4 regions of the Paenibacillus sp. B-A-8 genome follow, and region 3 is predicted to be linked to each of the others. Evidence: riboswitches for the same ligand, from Rfam matches in the RefSeq annotation. Region 3 holds a riboswitch; each other region holds the start of a gene.
The links. Region 3 has a riboswitch for cyclic di-GMP ahead of ACN6MV_RS05015 (glycosyl hydrolase). Riboswitches for the same ligand answer to the same signal wherever they lie in the genome.

Region 1: it holds a riboswitch for cyclic di-GMP, as region 3 does, so the genes downstream of both, ACN6MV_RS01875 (anti-repressor SinI family protein) here and ACN6MV_RS05015 (glycosyl hydrolase) in region 3, are expected to answer to the same signal.
Region 2: it holds a riboswitch for cyclic di-GMP, as region 3 does, so the genes downstream of both, ACN6MV_RS30450 (NPCBM/NEW2 domain-containing protein) here and ACN6MV_RS05015 (glycosyl hydrolase) in region 3, are expected to answer to the same signal.
Region 4: it holds a riboswitch for cyclic di-GMP, as region 3 does, so the genes downstream of both, ACN6MV_RS02420 (choice-of-anchor A family protein) here and ACN6MV_RS05015 (glycosyl hydrolase) in region 3, are expected to answer to the same signal.

Annotation. Positions count from the first base shown of each region.
Region 1 covers NZ_CP183882.1:415,110-419,626, reverse strand. The annotation lists gene ACN6MV_RS01895 (hypothetical protein) at 1-1,079, shown strand, start outside; gene sipW (signal peptidase I SipW) at 1,081-1,668, shown strand; gene ACN6MV_RS01885 (TasA family protein) at 1,760-2,380, shown strand; gene ACN6MV_RS01880 (helix-turn-helix domain-containing protein) at 2,540-2,869, shown strand; gene ACN6MV_RS01875 (anti-repressor SinI family protein) at 3,077-3,232, opposite strand; cyclic di-GMP riboswitch class I at 3,260-3,344, opposite strand; gene ACN6MV_RS01870 (2-oxoglutarate dehydrogenase E1 component) at 3,817-4,517, shown strand, end outside.
Region 2 covers NZ_CP183882.1:6,753,525-6,758,041, reverse strand. The annotation lists gene ACN6MV_RS30460 (EAL domain-containing protein) at 1-419, shown strand, start outside; gene ACN6MV_RS30455 (hypothetical protein) at 529-1,101, shown strand; cyclic di-GMP riboswitch class I at 1,259-1,345, shown strand; gene ACN6MV_RS30450 (NPCBM/NEW2 domain-containing protein) at 1,601-4,517, shown strand, end outside.
Region 3 covers NZ_CP183882.1:1,124,089-1,128,605, reverse strand. The annotation lists gene ACN6MV_RS05020 (glycosyl hydrolase) at 1-1,048, opposite strand, end outside; gene ACN6MV_RS05015 (glycosyl hydrolase) at 1,202-2,746, opposite strand; cyclic di-GMP riboswitch class I at 2,759-2,838, opposite strand; gene ACN6MV_RS05010 (sugar phosphate nucleotidyltransferase) at 2,975-4,348, opposite strand.
Region 4 covers NZ_CP183882.1:533,440-537,956, forward strand. The annotation lists gene ACN6MV_RS02410 (2-oxoglutarate dehydrogenase E1) at 1-55, shown strand, start outside; gene ACN6MV_RS02415 (hypothetical protein) at 254-646, opposite strand; cyclic di-GMP riboswitch class I at 1,138-1,228, shown strand; gene ACN6MV_RS02420 (choice-of-anchor A family protein) at 1,339-3,645, shown strand; gene ACN6MV_RS02425 (alpha/beta hydrolase) at 3,816-4,517, shown strand, end outside.

The DNA.
Region 1 (4,517 bases), 710 kb from region 3:
AAGTCTTTCCAAACTCGATCAAAGGGCTTCTAACAGAACTCAAAGATCATATCGAAAAAGCTACTGCTTTAAAAGGATCGCTACAAAGCTATGCCCCTTCAGGCAGTCTCTCAGATGTTTCGGGAATAGAAGGCATGTCGCTGGATGAGCTTGATGTCGCAGCGCAAGAGATTTCCTCGCAAATCTCCGCGCTTCAATCTCAAATTGATGGCGTTAATGAGCAATTGGCCACCAACAGCCAAATTTGGAACGAAATCAATAGTGAGCTGAACGCAGCAGCAGCCGTATTATTCCAGATTGGAGGATATATGACCTCTCTAGATTCAAACTGTTTAGAAATCAAGGATGAACAATTCTTCAGTGAGCTGCAAAATAGCCTGAATCAAAGTGGTGTAATCTCTGAATCCCTGAATGCTTCCTTAAATGGAGTCATCCAATACCTAAATTCTATTCACGACATCGGTCTTCCGTTTGCTTCGGTAGTGACCAGTGATGTATATGGACAACCAGAGTTACGCAATGAGGCGTTTCAGCAGCCGTTCCCCTACCTGATTGCTTTTAGTCAACCGGCTGGCAATATCTCTAGCGAGCTTACCTCCACTTATGAAAATCTCAATACTGAAATGAATGATCTTAAAGAATCAGCTACTTCAGGCATCAGCACTCTTCAGAGTCAGCTCCAATTGATCAGTCAAACCCGCGAACAACAATTGGAAGCCCTTGAGAAAGCCCGATTAGAGGCGCTGGAACAAGCGAAGAAAGAAGAACGTTTGGCCCTGGAGAAAAAAGAAAAGCAAGAAGCAGAGGACAAAGCGAAAGCTGAAGCTGAAGAGAAAGCAAAAACGGAAGCGACTCCACCGACAGGTGAAGCTGCTCCAGAGAACATAAATAAAGAGCAACCTGAAGCCCCAGCTACTAACCCGGTCGATCCGGAAGTTGGTGAAGAGCCAACGATTCCACAAGATATACCACAGCAAAAGGTTCCTCAGGAGACGCCAAAGGCGGAAGCTACAACCTCTTCCCCGCCGGCAGCAACACCAGCTCCTTCGGCCCCTCAACAAGACAAAGGTGGAGAATAATATGCGGATTAAAAAAATGATCAACAATACATTATCGAGCATCATGCTTGTGATCTTTATTCTGCTGGTGATAGCCGTAGTGTTATCCAAGGCCTCCGGCGGTGAACCTGCCTTCTTCGGATACCAGATCAAATCGGTACTCTCAGGTTCGATGGAGCCAGGGATTCAAACCGGATCGATTGTCGCTTTAAAACCCGGAGGAGATATGAATCGCTTCAAAAAAGGCGATGTTATCACCTTTAGAAATGAAGAAAACCTGCTCATTACTCACCGTGTTGTAGAAGCAACAATGAACAATGCTACTGGTGAAGCCATGTATCGCACGAAAGGCGATAACAATGATGCGCCTGATATGAACCCTACCAGTTCCACGAATGTTGTAGCTGAGTATGCAGGGGTCACCGTACCTTATGTAGGTTACGCTATGAATTTCGCAGTTTCCAAAGCTGGAAGTGTTGTGCTCATGATCGTACCAGGCTTGATGCTCCTGCTCTATGCCCTGTATTCATCATGGAAGGCTGTAGCTGCACTCGAAAAGAAAAATGCGGCTATACTGCCCACCTCTCCACCTCCAACTGAAATACAGTAATTCGTTGATTGTCCGCTTCCGCTTACGAACCGGAAGTTACAATATATAACTTTTATAAAAAAACCACAAAAACCGAGGAGGAATTTTAATTATGGGTATCAAAAAAACATTGGGTCTTGGCGTAGCATCTGCAGCACTGGGTTTATCATTGATTGGTGGAGGAACTTTCGCTTACTTTAGCGACACTGCACAAAGCACCGCTACATTCGCAGCAGGTACACTGGATTTGAACTCTGATCCTTCTGTTATCGTTGATTTGAAGGATCTGAAGCCAGGCGATACGATCAAAAGAGACTTCAAACTAAAAAATGACGGTACACTTGATATCGGTTCGATCCTCCTCAAAACAGCTACCTCTATTAATGATGTAGGTGGTAACAACGGCGCTAACGATTTGGCAAAATTCATCAAAGTTAAATTCCTGGTGAATAAAGATAAAAGCGGCATCTTACCTGGTAGTGAAGAGAAAGTAGTTTGGGAAACTACCCTGGCCGATTTGAAGACTCAGACACCGGATCTCGTAAAAAACACTGGACTTGATGCAATCTGGGGTACTAGCGAAGCATCTGGAATTAAGGCCGGCACAAATGATAGCTTCACCGTTCAATTCGAATTTGTTGATAACGGCCAAGAGCAAAACTACTTCCAAAAAGATTCATTAACTCTGACTTGGGATTTCGTAGGTAAGCAAACTGCTGGATCCGCTAAATAATCTAATAAGTCTTCCATTCGAAGAGCAGCAGATTCTTATTCCGGAAAGCGGATAAGTAGATGCTGCTTTTTTCTTTACAATAATCTTTGTCGAATTTATTGATATTTGCTATACTAATAACAAAAATTACGGAGGGGCGTCAGCATAGTGCCACAAAATATGGGCCAACGTATCCAGCATCTCCGCCTAGAAAAGGGATTGTCCCTATCTGAGCTTGCGGACAGAGCGGATGTTGCTAAGTCGTATCTTAGCAATGTGGAGAGAAACATCCAATCCAATCCTTCAATCCAATTTATCGAAAAGATCGCCGACGCGCTTCAGGTATCCATCCACGCTTTGCTCTATGGAGAACCTAATGATGCTGAGGAATCACCTTTAGATTCGGAATGGTTCCGATTGGTGCAGGAAGCTATGGCCTCAGGCATAAGCAAACGCGAATTCAAGGAGTTTCTGGACTACCAGAAATGGCGCCTGGATCAGAAGGATTAATCCTTCCATCTGATCTGATAAGATCCTCTTCTACTCATACTATCAAGCATAAGCGCCTTCGTTCTCCTATATGGACTGCGAAGGCGTTTTATATTCTACTAGAATATAAGGACAGTGTGTCATCTGAAACTTATAGCTTCTTATATAAAGAAAAAAAGCACAGCGAGTTATCGCTGTGCTCATTTGATATGTAATGCTCTGAATGTATTACTGCACGGCTTGCACAGTCTTCTCATGAAAGAAGCGACGAATTTCATCTGCCTTTATGCCAGCCTTCTTAGCTGCTAATAATAAATGGACCCACTCTACGTCTAGATCAATGACCTGCTGTTCTCTGTTGCTTCCCTGGTTGGACTTGTCCAAAAAATCTCCTCCTAAGATTTTACGTCCCCAGGCAATCCGGCTGTCATAGTATTTCTACCTTAGACCCGCGACTTTGTGCCCCTGCCTTTCGGCAAGTTTACCTTTTACTGGACCCTTTACGTGAAAGGATCTACTTTGAAATATATGAAAAACGCTAACTGCAATAACATTATACTATACTAAAGTGAAAAAGTGTGTCGATTTCTGATTAGTTTTTCCATTAAAAAACAAAAAATAGAAGTTCTTTTATAGAATTTCCTGTCCTATTATCGCGATACTCGTCTTATTCATAAAATTATATAAGCCAATATAATAATGTCCCATTCCCTATTTAGTTAAAATTAAGGATAATAGAATCATTTTAGTAGGCCTTTAGAATGGGTAATAAAAAAGAACAACTCTTTATTTAGTAGAATAAGCTAACCCATACCATTTTGCGAACGTATTAGACGAAAGAATGAATTGATTACATGTGTGGAAAGTAGCACAATAAGATGAGGAATGAAACCGCAATCATCACAGCTCCTACAAGCATTGACACAAAATGTCACGTATGGAGTTCATCCGTTGAGGAGGATGTATTCATGGCAGCCAAAGAGCCCTATAACGAATCCATTTGGAGTAAGTATTATGGACCCAATTTAGGCTACATTCAAGAAAGATACGAGCAATTTGTGAAAGACCCAACCACCGTAGAGAATAATTATCGCGAACTTTTTACAAATTCGGGTCCCCCACCATTAACACCGGATAGCGAACCGGCTCCACAGCCTCGCATTTCGGGAGACACCGAATGGCTTAGAAAAGCAGTAAGAGCTTCCAAGTTAATCGCTAATATTCGTATATATGGCCATATGGCCGCTGAAATTGATCCGCTTGAGCGGGACCACAATCCCATGGCTAAATATCTCGAACTTGAAACCTATGGGCTGACCCGTGAGGATCTGATCGCATTACCTGCCACACTCATTTGGGAGAATGCACCAAATGACGTGCATACCGGATGGGATGCTGTTCAGCGTATGCGTCAGGCATATACCAAAACTATCGCCTATGAATTCGGGCATGTGCATGAGGAAAAAGAATTGCAATGGCTGAATAGACAGGCAGAATCCACTAGCTCACCAGCACCTTTAAATAATTCAGAACGCAAAGAACTACTGAACCGCCTAATTCAAGTAGAGCAATTCGAAACCTTCCTCCACAAGACCTTTGTGGGTCAGAAACGTTTCAGCTTGGAAGGCAACGACGCTCTTGTGCCGATGCTCGATGAAATCGTACGCGC
Region 2 (4,517 bases), 1.3 Mb from region 3:
CAACTGTTGAACTGGCCAATCAATTAGGCGTCGATCCCTCTCTTTTTGTCTTTGAAGTTGTTGAGACGGAGAAAGTGGATGATCTCGCTCATTTGAAAGCTATTTTGACATATTACAAGGATCGGGGATTTGAATACGCTCTAGATGATGTTGGCGAGGGCTTCAGCACGATCGAGATGTTATTGGAGCTTAAACCCCATTACATGAAGCTGGATATGAAATATGTTCAGGGTGTGTCCAGCGATCTGAACAAACAGAAAATAGCTAAACAATTTTTAGAAAAAGCTTTAGAAATCCAATCCGTTCCTTTAGCAGAAGGTGTGGAGTTTAGAGAGGACTTTGAATGGCTCAAGCAGAGTGGTTATCAGTTGTTTCAGGGATATTTATTTGGAAAGCCTGATCCTATTCCCAAACAGTGATCCTAAGGAGCATATCTCCGTCTAGAGGATGAGATGGATTTCAGGTCAGAGTCTGAGTACAGGTAAACCCCGGGGTTGTATAATTAAGGTAATTGAGAAGGGGGACGGGATGGATATGAAATGGCATAAGTACATCACGCGCTGGGCGGATTCTAGAGGGTTAGGTGGACGGGAAATTGATTATCAATGGCCGTCTCCATCATTTCCGGTGGTAAGTATTCGCAGCAATTTGGGTCGATACTCAGGTCAGGGGTATGGTTACGGAAGCAAGCCACAAGTGAAGACGGCTGTTGGTTTAATTGCTATTGGAGATGTAGCTATAGGCTTGATATCCATAGGTGCAATAAGCGTCGGTGTACTATCCGTAGGTGCTATATCACTGGGGATGTGGTTAGCGCTCGGAGCGATAGCACTTAGTTGGCTTGGCTTTGCCGCGGGAGCAATTGCGATTGCAGGAGTGGCTGTGGGAGCGATCGCGATAGCCGAAAAAGCATTGGGAGCGATAGCCATAGGCGATACGGCGTTTGGGGCGATAGCCATAGGGCGAATCGCTGGAGGTGCGATAGCTATTGGACAATGGGCATATGGTGTAATCGCTGTTGGAGAGCATGGTTTCGGGTTAATTCCGATCACGGGTGATGTGTGGAATTGGTTCCGGCGTTTGTTTGGGCTAGGAGATTAAGCCGCTAAGCAGTTCTAAAGTATCATTCATAGTCTGGGATAGTTAATAAAAAATATCTATCAGAACAGAAAAACTAATTGCAATTACCTATTCGGATTTCATACCAATTAATCATGCGATCAGATGTAGCGTTATGTTACTCTTTGTAATGTATTCGAAACTTCATAGGCAAACCTATGGAAATGTAGGGACGCAAAGCTATAGGGACTAAGGTTATTATAACTATTGTCAGCCAGCTGCCAAAGAGTGTATTACGCTTTTTGTTAAAATATAAGTGAGTATAAGTTATACACCTATACTTAATGTCTTATATTTCTCGCTTAAACGCGTATCGTCCTTAGAAGGGCGTCGGGGCGTTTATGCTTGTTAAAGTTTAATAAAAATTAAGTCTTAATTTTTATGGACTTTATACGCAATCAAGCTACTCTTTTGGGGTAGTTTTTTTTGTGCCCATTTTTGGGTACTGAAGAGATTCATATTACATCTGGGGGTAGAAAAGATGAAAAAAATGATTGCAATCGCTACATCGGCAGCCATGATAGCCAGTTTTTCGAGCGAGGCAGGTTATGCTTTAGCAAGTGATGTAAGCAAGGTAAGTGTAGTGAACAGCGTAGTACAAAGCAAAGCTGAGCTATTAAGCAGTGCGTCAGTTATTCCGTTTGATCTGTATGGAAAGGCTATCCTTAGCGCTTATAACGATGTTTTTAAAATGAATCCTGCAAATATTAAATCCATCACGAATAATGGTGGCAACTACTCAGGTTCACCAATAGCTAAGGCTATTGATGGCGATATGAGTACGCATTGGGAAACGGGCAAACCGAATAGCTCAACGTTTACGAACGAGGTTGTCTTTGTTTTTAATGAGTCCACGGAATTAAATAGAATCGTATATGCTGCAAGACAATCCGGTGCAAAGGGTAAGGGGTTTGCTCAGGAATTTGATATTTATGGCTCAACTACGGATGCAGGCGATTTTACACTAATATCCTCTGGAGAATATAAAGGCGGAGCAGGAGATGTTGTGGAGATTGAGTTTGCACCTACAGCTTTCAAGAGACTTAAATTTGTCTACAAAAAAGCTAATCAGGATTGGGCGAGTGCAGCAGAGTTTTCTTTTTACAAAGAAGATACCGTATCCGCTAAAATGAAAAATTTATTTACAGATGATACCTTGAGTCAAGTTAGCGCAGCATTTAATACGGTGGAGAAATTAACGGCTTTAGAACAAGAAGTGCAGTTACATCCACTGTACACGCAGTTTCAAGCAGATATAGAGAATGCAAAGGTGCTTCTGGAAAACCATCAAGTAGAGGAAACGGCAGCTAAGGTTTCGAAGTTAAAGGGGTATGGCACAGCATATGAAAATGCCTATAGCGAAGCTTACAGAATGCCAAACTCAAACGTATCAAAAGTAACGGTGAATGGTGGAAGCTACCCAGGTACGAAACCGGAATACATGCTCGATGATCTGCCGAATACACATTGGGAAACGAACAAAAATAATGACGACAGCTTCACGAATGAAGTCGTGTTTGAATTAGCACAGGCCAAAGTATTAGACAGAGTGGCTTTCCTGGCTAGAGATAATCGCAAAGGGTTCCCAGAAGCTTTTGAAATCTATGCATCAGAGACGAGTAAGGGAGAGACCTTTCAGCTCGTATCTAGCGGAACCGCGACTAGTACGAACGACTTTCTGGAGTTTAAATTCGAGCCTACGAAGTTTAAAAGATTGAAATTCAAGTTCACAAAAGCCAATATTAACAGACCTTTTGCGGCTGAATTTAGATTTTATACAGAGGATAAAGTAAGCGAAGCTGTGAATGGTATTTTCACAGATGGAACGATGAGTGCGGTTGTTCCTGCTTATAATAGCGCCAATGCAATCAATGAATTAGAAGAGGCGGCAAAAGTACATCCGCTCTATCCAATCCTTAAAGACTCATTGGATTTGGCTAAGAAGCTAGTAAATGGTGAAGTTCAAACCGAAGGCACCATTATTGAGGCTGAACAGCGTGGAGATATGAAAAAGCATGCACAGCAAAACCTGAGAATTGGTTTCGGTACGAACAACCAACCTACGGGACTCGTTGCAATGCCTGGAGATACAATCAATGTTTATGTAGATGCAGCTTCTACTGATAAATTGCCTGCAATAGTATTTTCGCAACAAGAGGCGGCTTGGAATGTTTGGGCTAGAAGCGTGCAATTACGTCCTGGTAAAAACACTATAACCGTTCCTGAGTTCGCGACGAATAGTTATTATGCACATGATGTGACTAAGGGCGGTACAGTATATATCGTCAATCCATATACAGCTGAGCAACAAGGAAAAGCACCTTTGATCCGGTTCGAGGGGCTTACGAAGATCCCTATGATGACAAAGACCACAGATCCAGAACAATTCAAAGCCTTCCTAACCACCTACAAACAAAAAATAGATGAAGATAAGGCAGCACATCCGAATGTTCAAGATCGCAAACTTATTGATGTAGTAGAAATGGTCAGCGATCATGTTATTTTTACAGGAACGGCTACAGAAGCGTATAACAAGTTTATTACACAAGAAAACAATCCACTGAATACCGTAACCGGCTATGATACTTGGATGAAGACGATCTTTGACTTCTATGGCTTGGATGGCAGTAGCGAGATTCATGATGCCAAGCTAATTCGTGAAAATATTCGATTGATGCAGCCTTATGGTGCAATGTATGCCGCGGGAGATCATACTGGGATACAAATTGGGACCGTAGCGACGATGTTGGGTGATTTTAACAAAGTCTATCCAGGTTGGGGATTGAATCATGAAATTGGGCATCGCTTGGCTATGGGTGAACGGGAATATGGTGAAGTAACTAATAATATGGTGTCTATGTTGATGTCAGTCTATGCGGATTCTATGGATACTCGTATTCCTTTTGAGAGTGATATTTATAAATATGTCCTCGAAGAAAATAAAGTGGTTATGAATCAGCAGGGCTTATTTGCACAGCTCGGTGCCTACTGGCAGTTGGAATTGGCGCACCCGGGTTACTGGACCGAACTGACAAAGCTGTACCGCGAGCGAAAGGTATCCCTTCCTAACGGTGACAATTCCAAGCAACAGTATTTAGTAGAGTTCTCCTCCGAAGTGCTGGGACTGGATTTAAGCAGCTATTTTGCCAGACATGGCTTCACTGTGAATCCAGAAACGAAAGAGAAGCTGGCTAAATATCTAGCACCGAAAAAGCTATGGTATTTAAATAACTCGGTGGTTCATTATGAGGGAACAGGAATAGCAGATAAGAATGTTGCGATAAAGGTTAATATCACGCCTAACACTACTTCTAAATCGAACACATTAAGCTTCAGTATGGATAAGGATCTTAAGAAAGATTTCTTAGGTTATGAGGTGTATAGAGACGATAAGTTAG
Region 3 (4,517 bases):
CATAATCCTCTCTCGATACTATAAACGAGTTATTCATGAAGCTTTTGATGGACTGTGGCGTATTATTTTCTGTCAGCAATTTGCCCCAGGTCATCATATAAACCCATTTATTTTGTTTGTTGGTTAATACATCCGGGTTCGGCAGCTGCCCACTTTCCCCGATTCCGATAGGTTTATCTTCAGCAAGTGTGAGCAGGTCCTCATAGTAGGACTGCTTATAATCATTATTGTAGATATCCGCAGCCAGAACATCGACTTTATCTGCACTGGGATAATAGGCGGCATAAGAATCTGCCCATTCATTCGGCGCGTTTGGATTCCACACCCACAGTAGATTATTCAGTTTGTGTGTGTTTACAAAACGATCATAGACAATATTCCAAAGCGCTGAAAAATTGTCCTTTTTCCCCCACCAAAACCAACCGCCATTCATTTCATGGTAAGGTCGCCATAAGACTGGAACCCCAGCATCACGCAGCTGTTCTAAATATCCAGCGATCTCATCTAGATCAGAGATTAGACTCTTATACTGAGCCGTCCCAGGCGTAACATAAGCATTAAACTTCTCTTGACTGAGACTTCTGTTTACATTGGACCATTCTGGAGAAGTTCCTGGCAAACTCTGATGGAATGTCATGGCTACAATGCCACCCGTCTGATTCCACTCCATTGCACTGTCAATTACTGCTTGCCGCTGTTCGGCGATTGTCCTTTTGGATTGATTATTAATCGCCCCTAATTCATAACCATGTAGAACGGCATTTTGTCCCGAAGTATTCTTCAGCTTATGAACCAGTTCATCTGGACTTTCTAGATAATCATGCTGACCAGACAGGATACCTTTGCCACGTAGATTCACCAAATTACTCAACAGTTGCTTGGCTTCTTCAGAAGCTGATGGATTGCTTGGTATAGCCGGGGGAAGAGAGGAAGAAACACTCATAGCCTTCGGAAGACTCTTAACCTCTCCCCAAGGCAGCAAGGAAAAAATAATAAACACCGGTAATATAGTAAACAACAATCTGTTTTGCTTATAATATTTACGCAAATAAATCCTCCTTTCGGTAGCTGTACTGCCTCCACAGGTAATAAATAAACATACCTGTTATCGGACAATCGTCTTCTGACCTAATGAGGACTATAGCTTAGTAGCTCTGCAATAACGCAGAGCTACTAAGGATCGACCTTTAATTTTCATCAATCAGGAGACATCCGGAAGAAAAAGCGCACTTGCTGGAACTGTCTCTTTAACTTGACTAGCACTTTCCCACATCAAGCGGACTCTCGCATCGCCTTCATTTTCGTAATACTCCACCTTGATATCATATAGCTGACCAGCCTTCAGCGTAATATTGCCCTTACGCTCAGTGCCACTTTGCTTCGTCCAACTATCAATCACAGATTCCCCATTCACCCAGACACGGATGCCATCATCTGATGTAGTGTAAAATGTATATTGTTCATCATATAAGGGCTTAACTTTACCGCTCCAACGTATGGAGAAACGATCAATCCCAAGGGCGGCATCCGGCGATCCTTGCCGCCAATTGAAATCGATTATTGCATCGGTTCTAATAAGAGCTGCTGCTCCCGATAGCTGCATGTTGTTGTAATACTCTCCTGCAAGCCCCTTCGCGAGAGGAATTGCTGCCTCTCCCTCTTCTTCGGGAGGTGCCGGTGCGGCGCTAGGTGTGGGTACCAAGCTATTATTTAATTTATCTCTAGTCAGGGTATAGCTGCTATTCATAAAAGTTTTGATTGTATCTGCACTGTTATTCTCATAAAGCATTTTTCCCCAGCTCATCATATAAGTCCATTTACTTTGTGATTGTTGAAGCTTCTCCAGATTAGGCATTTCACCATTTTCCCCGATCGCAATCGGTTTGCCCGCGGCTAGACTCAACAAGCTATCATAGTATTTTTGCTGGTAATCATTTTCGTATATGTCTGCTGCCAGGATATCTACTTTATCAGCTCCTGGATAAGTTAACGCATACGGATCTGACCAAACATTGGGAGCATTCGGACTCCATACCCATAGCAAATTATTTAATTTATGAACGTTAACAAAACGGTCATACATAATATTCCAAAGTTTAGAAAAGTTATTTTTCTTCCCCCACCAGAACCAGTTCCCGTTCATTTCATGATAGGGTCTCCAAAGTACCGGGACGTTCGCATCTCGCAAGCTTTTTAGAGATACTGCCACCTTATCAAGTTCAGCAATCAGACTGTTATATTGCTTGGTACCCGGTGTAACGTAACTATCGAATTCACTTTGGCTAAGCGTTTTTTTAACATTATCCCAGTCATAAGAGGTGCCCGGCAGGTTAGCATGAAAAGTCATAGCTACGATTCCGCCCGCTTTATTCCAGTTGATGGCGCTGTTTACCACATTTTTACGCTGCCAGGACATCGTTCCTTCAGACTGGCCACTGATCGCACCCATTTCATAACCGTGAAGAGCTGCATACTGTCCGCTGGTTCCCTTCAGCATATTGTTAATTTCATCTGGACTTTCTAAATAGTCATGTTGGCCAGCAAGGATTCCTTTTCCTGAGATTGAGTAAAAATAGTTAAGCAGCTTTACGGCTTCAGGTGAGGCTCCTGGGGTAACTGGCGTTCCAGAATTTGAAGCAGCTATGACAACAGACGGCGAAATTCCAACAGTAAGCGGAAGTGCAGTCAGAAACAGGACGAGTGACAGAAATGCACCAAACAATCGATACGTACGGTAAGCTTTCAAAATAATCTCCCTTTCGGTAGCCAGGCTGCCACTCTTTCGAAGGCCCTATAGCTTTGCGTCCCTACCTTTCGATAGGTTTGCCTTTTCAATTTAAGAGAAATAATCTCTCTTACCGTAAGTATCGACGACAATTAATGATATATTTAGTGTTTTTATGACTTTTTTTGATAATTGAGTCAATTTACCTGTTTTAAGAAATTCCGAATTGGTTAAATAGATAGGTTAGACCTATGAAATGAATTGTTGTAGTTCTATATCATTCCAGTCTAAAGTAATACGAATATTATCTTCTTCTACTAATTCAGAACCCGTCTGTACCTCTATAAACTCAACATCCGTCAAAGCAAGGATTGCGTGCTTCGTTCCTTCCGGTATACGTACCACGTCCCCAGCCTTCACATTATGTTTTTTCTCATTCAGCACAATACTTGCTTCGCCGCTGACGATTGTCCAAATTTCACTACGTTTGCGATGTAACTGATAGCTGATATTATTCCCCTCGGATATAAAAATCCGTTTAGTCAGCACTTCATTGCCCTCGTCATATTTCACATAATCAATAACTTTGTAATGGCCCCAGCGGCGTTCCTCGTACATCGGTCTCTGTTCAAAGGTCTTCAGCACTTCTTTAATCCGTGGACTCTCGGCTTTATGGGTAACTAGAATCCCATCCGGGCTAGCCGCGATGATCAGATCCTTCGCACCAATTACCGTAATTGGAATATCCAGCTCATTAATCAAGCAAGTCCCCTCAGAATCCGCCGTCACAAAACCCTTGCCTACATGCTTGCTGCTCATTTCCTCTGTTAGCGTATTCCACGTTCCAAGATCCTTCCAGAATCCATCATACGGCTGTACCACAATATGTTCTTCTTTCTCCACCACTTCATAATCAAAGCTGATGGAAGACAATAGCTTATATTGCTTCTGCAATTCTTCATATCCTAAAGGCAACCCTTTACGCTGCAAAATATCTAACAAGTACCCTAGACGGAAGGCAAATACTCCGCAATTCCACAATGCATTTTGCTCGATAAGCTGTTCTGCTTGTATGCGGTCTGGCTTCTCTTGAAAGTGACTCACCTTCATAAAACCGTTCTCCCCCGCCTCTTCGGTGGTAGGAATGATATATCCGTATTTCTCTGAGGCGTGTTCAGGAATAACACCCATTAGAGCCAGATTTGCTCCACTTTCTAGCATAGTCCCTTCAAGCATAGCTATGGTATCGAAAAAGGATGCTTCTACATAAGGGTCAACAGGCAAAATCGCTACCGTCTCCGCTGGAGAAACACCTGCAACCGAATAAAGATAGGTAGCTGTTAAGGCGATAGCCGGAAAAGTATCCCGACGCTCCGGTTCAACGATAATCGGCACATGACTTCCCAGTTGGCTTTGTATCATTTCTACTTGGCCGCGGCCGGTGGCCAGATAAGATGATTCTGCCATTCCCGCTTCCTCCAGCTGTCTCCAGACACGTTGTACCATGGATTCTGGTTCACCTTGAGGGCTTTCAAGTACCTTTAGAAATTGCTTTGAACGTGAGTCGTTGGACAACGGCCATAACCGTTTACCTGAACCGCCTGATAGAAGTACCATTTTCATAGAATGAACCCTCCTTAATATATGGAAATCGAGCATAATTGAATTGTTATCAAAACGTATAGCTTCCGCTTAGCCTTAGTTCGAGCGGATGCATTTTAAAAAAATTTATTAGGTATGAACCACTCCAAGGGATTTTGGACTTCCGATCGCTGTTATCCTCAGATTTCCT
Region 4 (4,517 bases), 590 kb from region 3:
TCCTGTACCGGCTAAGGGCAGATTAAGCTTATGGGAGCATCCAGATCTAGCCTAAACCAAAAATTGATCTTTTTAATGTGATTTTCATGTGAGCATCATCTTATTTTCAGGTTCGGGGTATATATTGAAGACACCAAACACCCCCCAGTGTTTTGTGGTATAAATCTCTTAGGTCTTGCCAACTCCCATGGTAAGGCCTATTTTTTTGTTCGCTAATGGAAATGGGGGGAGGGGCGTAACTTCTTACGCGGCTTTACTTAATCTGATACTGCCCTTCATAGCTCTTAAAAGATGAAATATCCAGCCCGAGATATCTGCGCATATGAATAGCAGCTTGTGCAGCAACGATGTCGTTTAACAGCAGCATTCGTTCATGGTATCCGCGGCATATAAATTTGGCTTCTATCCCTGTGTTGAGCCTGTTCTGCTCATATACCTTGATTCCCCGTTTTCTCATTTCCGAACGAACATCTCTTAGATCTGCTGTAGCTACTGCCGCGGCGGTTCCAAGAACCTCCAGATAGGGGGCGGGCGTTCGTAAATGTGTAGATAAAATGGCGGAGTCCCGTTCGAAAGCTGATAAAATCATCGGAAGCAATAAATAAGATTTCACCAGCATGTTGTCTCTGCTTTCAGCTCTATGCATGAATCTCATCACCTCTAATGGGAACGTATATTCGTATTCTACCCCGATATCCCAAAAATAATCAATGGTATTTCTAAACAGCCAGTCCAATGTGATTAAATTCACAACGAAAATAGAAAGAATAAAATATATTAAAATTGTAATAATAAAAATTAATGATTTAAGCTTATGAAAAGGAGAATTAGGATGAGAGAGGAAGGAAGTCTCCGCCGTGGATTGGTATTTGGTTTGATTTTTAGTATTCCATTATGGATATCGATATTAGGCTATATACAGTTACTTTAAAATTGAATAAAAACTTTTGCGTGAAGCGCCTTTAGGTGCTTTTTTTGTGCTGGTTAATGTGTATGATTATTAAAAGGAATTGATTGACATTTGTGGGGGCGGAGCGCTAAACTATTATTAGTTCGAAAGTATTAAAAGTCATAGACGATTATTTAATAGGATGCTTAAACTGCCGGTTCTATTTTGCAAAGGGTATACATATATAATCATGATAATAGCAAACCGCCCGAAAGGGTGGGACGCAAAGTCCAGGAGTCTAAAGTGTCTTAAGGACACTATGACCGTCCGACTGCCATGAGAAGGGAATTCTACTTCTTTTTTGGCGGTCTTTTTTGTTGTTAGGTCTTTTAGAGTTTCTGGTAATTATTCTGATTAGATATAAATGATAGATTTAGGAGGTGTGCTTTTTGAAAAGAAGAATAAAACCGCTACTCTCACTAGTATTAGCGGGGGCTTTAATGGTAGGCAATGGACTTTCCGGAGGGCATTTGGTAAATGCAGCAGGGGAGGTACCTCCCTATACTCCTACACCTGTGTTAGGTATTGCAGGGAATTTTAATACTTTTATTTTTGGGGATTTCAAACAATCTAATGATCAGGTTCATGGGCGCCTTGCCGCCAAAGGTAACATTACATTGCAGAATTACGGCGTATCCAAGGATAATCCAGGTGGAGATGTTCTTATTGCTGGTAATGACATTACTTTTACTAATGGTACTATTCATGGAGCATCCGTTTATGGTGGTGTTTTTTCCAGCAACGGTGTAGATCTTAAAGAACCAGCGAGAAAAGGAACGCCTATTGATTTTGATGCTGAAGAGCAATTTCTTATCGGACGTTCTAATGAATTCTCTTCACTTACTACAGTTGGAACTTTCAAAAAGGAATATGGGAAAATAACAATTGATGCTCCGGAATCATTTAACGTTCTTAATCTAAGTGCTGCCGATTTCGCTAATGCTAATGGCTTACAGTTTAATATTGCAAATAACGCCACAGTTATCGTTAACGTTAGCGGAAGTTCAGTTGAAATTCCAAGTTTTCAAATATGGGGAGGCAGCCCTAACAAGGTATTATTTAATTTTTATGAAGCTAGCACTGTAAACATAGGAAGTTTAACGATAGAAGGAACTATCCTAGCTCCGCATGCGAAAGTAACTTATAATTCTGGTGAACTGCATGGGACACTGATTGCAAAGGGATTTGCTGGTGGGGTACAGATGCATTGGTATCCATATGGAGGGGAGGAACCACCTCCGACACCAACGCCGACCGTGACACCAACACCAACGCCGACTGTGACGCCAACACCAACACCGACCGTGACGCCAACACCGACGCCGACCGTGACACCGACGCCGACCGTGACACCGACGCCGACTGTGACGCCAACACCGACGCCGACCGTGACACCAACACCAACGCCGACTGTGACGCCAACACCGACGCCGACTGTGACGCCAACACCGACGCCGACTGCGACGCCAACACCGACGCCGACTGTGACACCAACACCGACGCCGACTGTGACACCAACACCGACGCCGACCGTGACACCAACACCGATGCCGACCGTGACACCAACACCAACACCGTCGCCAACACCAACGCCGACCGTGACACCAACGCCGACCGTGACACCAACACCGACGCCGTGCGTGACACCAACGCCGACCGTGACGCCAACACCGACCGTGACACCAACGCCAAAACCAACACCAACGCCGAAGCCAACACCAACGCCGAAGCCAACACCAACGCCGAAGCCAACACCAACGCCGAAGCCAACACCAACGCCGAAACCAACACCAACGCCGAAACCAACACCAACGCCGAAGCCAACACCAACGCCGAAACCAACGCACACACCAAAACCAACACACACACCAACGCCGACTGTGACGCCAACACCAACGCCGACTGTGACGCCGACACCAACGCCGACTGTGACGCCGACACCAACGCCGGACGTGACGCCAACACCGACGCCGACTGTGACGCCAACACCAACGCCGGCCGTGACACCAACGCCGACGCCGGACGTGACGCCAACACCAACGCCGGACGTGACGCCAACACCAACGCCGACTGTGACGCCAACACCAACGCCGGACGTGACGCCGACACCAACGCCGGACGTGACACCAACGCCGACTCCGTCGTCTGAGGCAACACCAACGCCGACTCCGTCGTCTGAAGCAACACCAACGCCGACTCCGTCGTCTGAGGCAACACCAACACCGACTCCGTCGTCTGAAGCAACACCAACGCCGACTCCGTCGTCTGAAGCAACACCAACGCCGACTCCGTCGTCTGAGGTAACACCAACACCGACTCCGTCACCGGTGGCTCCGGTATTCCCAACACCAACGCCATCCTCCGTAATTGGCATTATCGTCGTTAATGATGACCCTGTGCCACTTGGACCTGTAGCTTCATCGACGCCAGTACCAGTACCAACACCAACACCGTCGGGTAGTACAGAGGTACTTGTTGATGATGACGAGATTCCATTAGGATCAGTAACGGAGGTAACGCCAACACCGTCACCAGAGGATATCGCCGTGGTGGATGATACAATCCCGCTAGGTAATCCACCTGTGGATGAACTTCCGAAAACGGGAGAATCAAGTCCAGTCCCTTATTATGTAGCTGGTCTAGGTTTTGCACTTATTGGATTGCTAATGAGAAATAGATTCTCCAACAAGAAATAATAAACGGTAATTATAACGAGAACACAAGGTATGCCAGAACAGAAAAGAGCCGCTTTCGGTACTTATTCCGATAGCGGCTTTATTTTGTAATGATTGATATATTTTGGAGCAATCTAAGCAGATGCTATACTGATTTACAACGGATATGAGGAAAGGACGGGGAAGATGAATTGGTATGGTTCTTCATTAGTGCGATCATCGTCATAGGGGCTCTGATCTTTGCGGGCTTTTTCTTTTATGGTATTGCTATTAAACGAGCGCCGAAGGAATTTCTGAGTAATAATCGTGACTTGAAGGTTGATCCCCCGGTTGCCGGGGCTTCTTGGGGGGAGGGGAAGGATTGGATCTCCAGTCAGAGCTTTGAGAATATGGAGATTACATCTGAGGACGGGCTACAACTAAGAGGGTACTTGCTCCTTTCAGATCGTGCTGAAGGTCGTACGGCGATTATAGCTCACGGTTATTCTGGAAAAGGGAAGGATATGGGGGCGTACGCCAAAATCTATTACGAGAGACTGGGCTTTAATATCCTGATTCCCGATGCCAGGGGACATGGGGAAAGCGCTGGGAATTATATTGGTTTTGGATGGCATGAGCGCAAGGATTATTTGCAGTGGATTGAATATATAATAGAAAAGACTGGGCCCAGTGCTCAAGTTGTGCTTCATGGGGTCTCTATGGGTGGTGCTACCGTGCTAATGACCTCAGGTGAAAATCTCCCACCGCAGGTCAAAGCTATTGTCTCGGACTGCGCTTACAGCTCAGTTAAAGCACAATTAGCCTACCAGTTGCGGCGTATGTATCACTTGCCAAGCTTCCCTTTTATCCAAAGTGCGAGTCTGATTACTCGTTTGAAGGCAGGGTATGGCTTT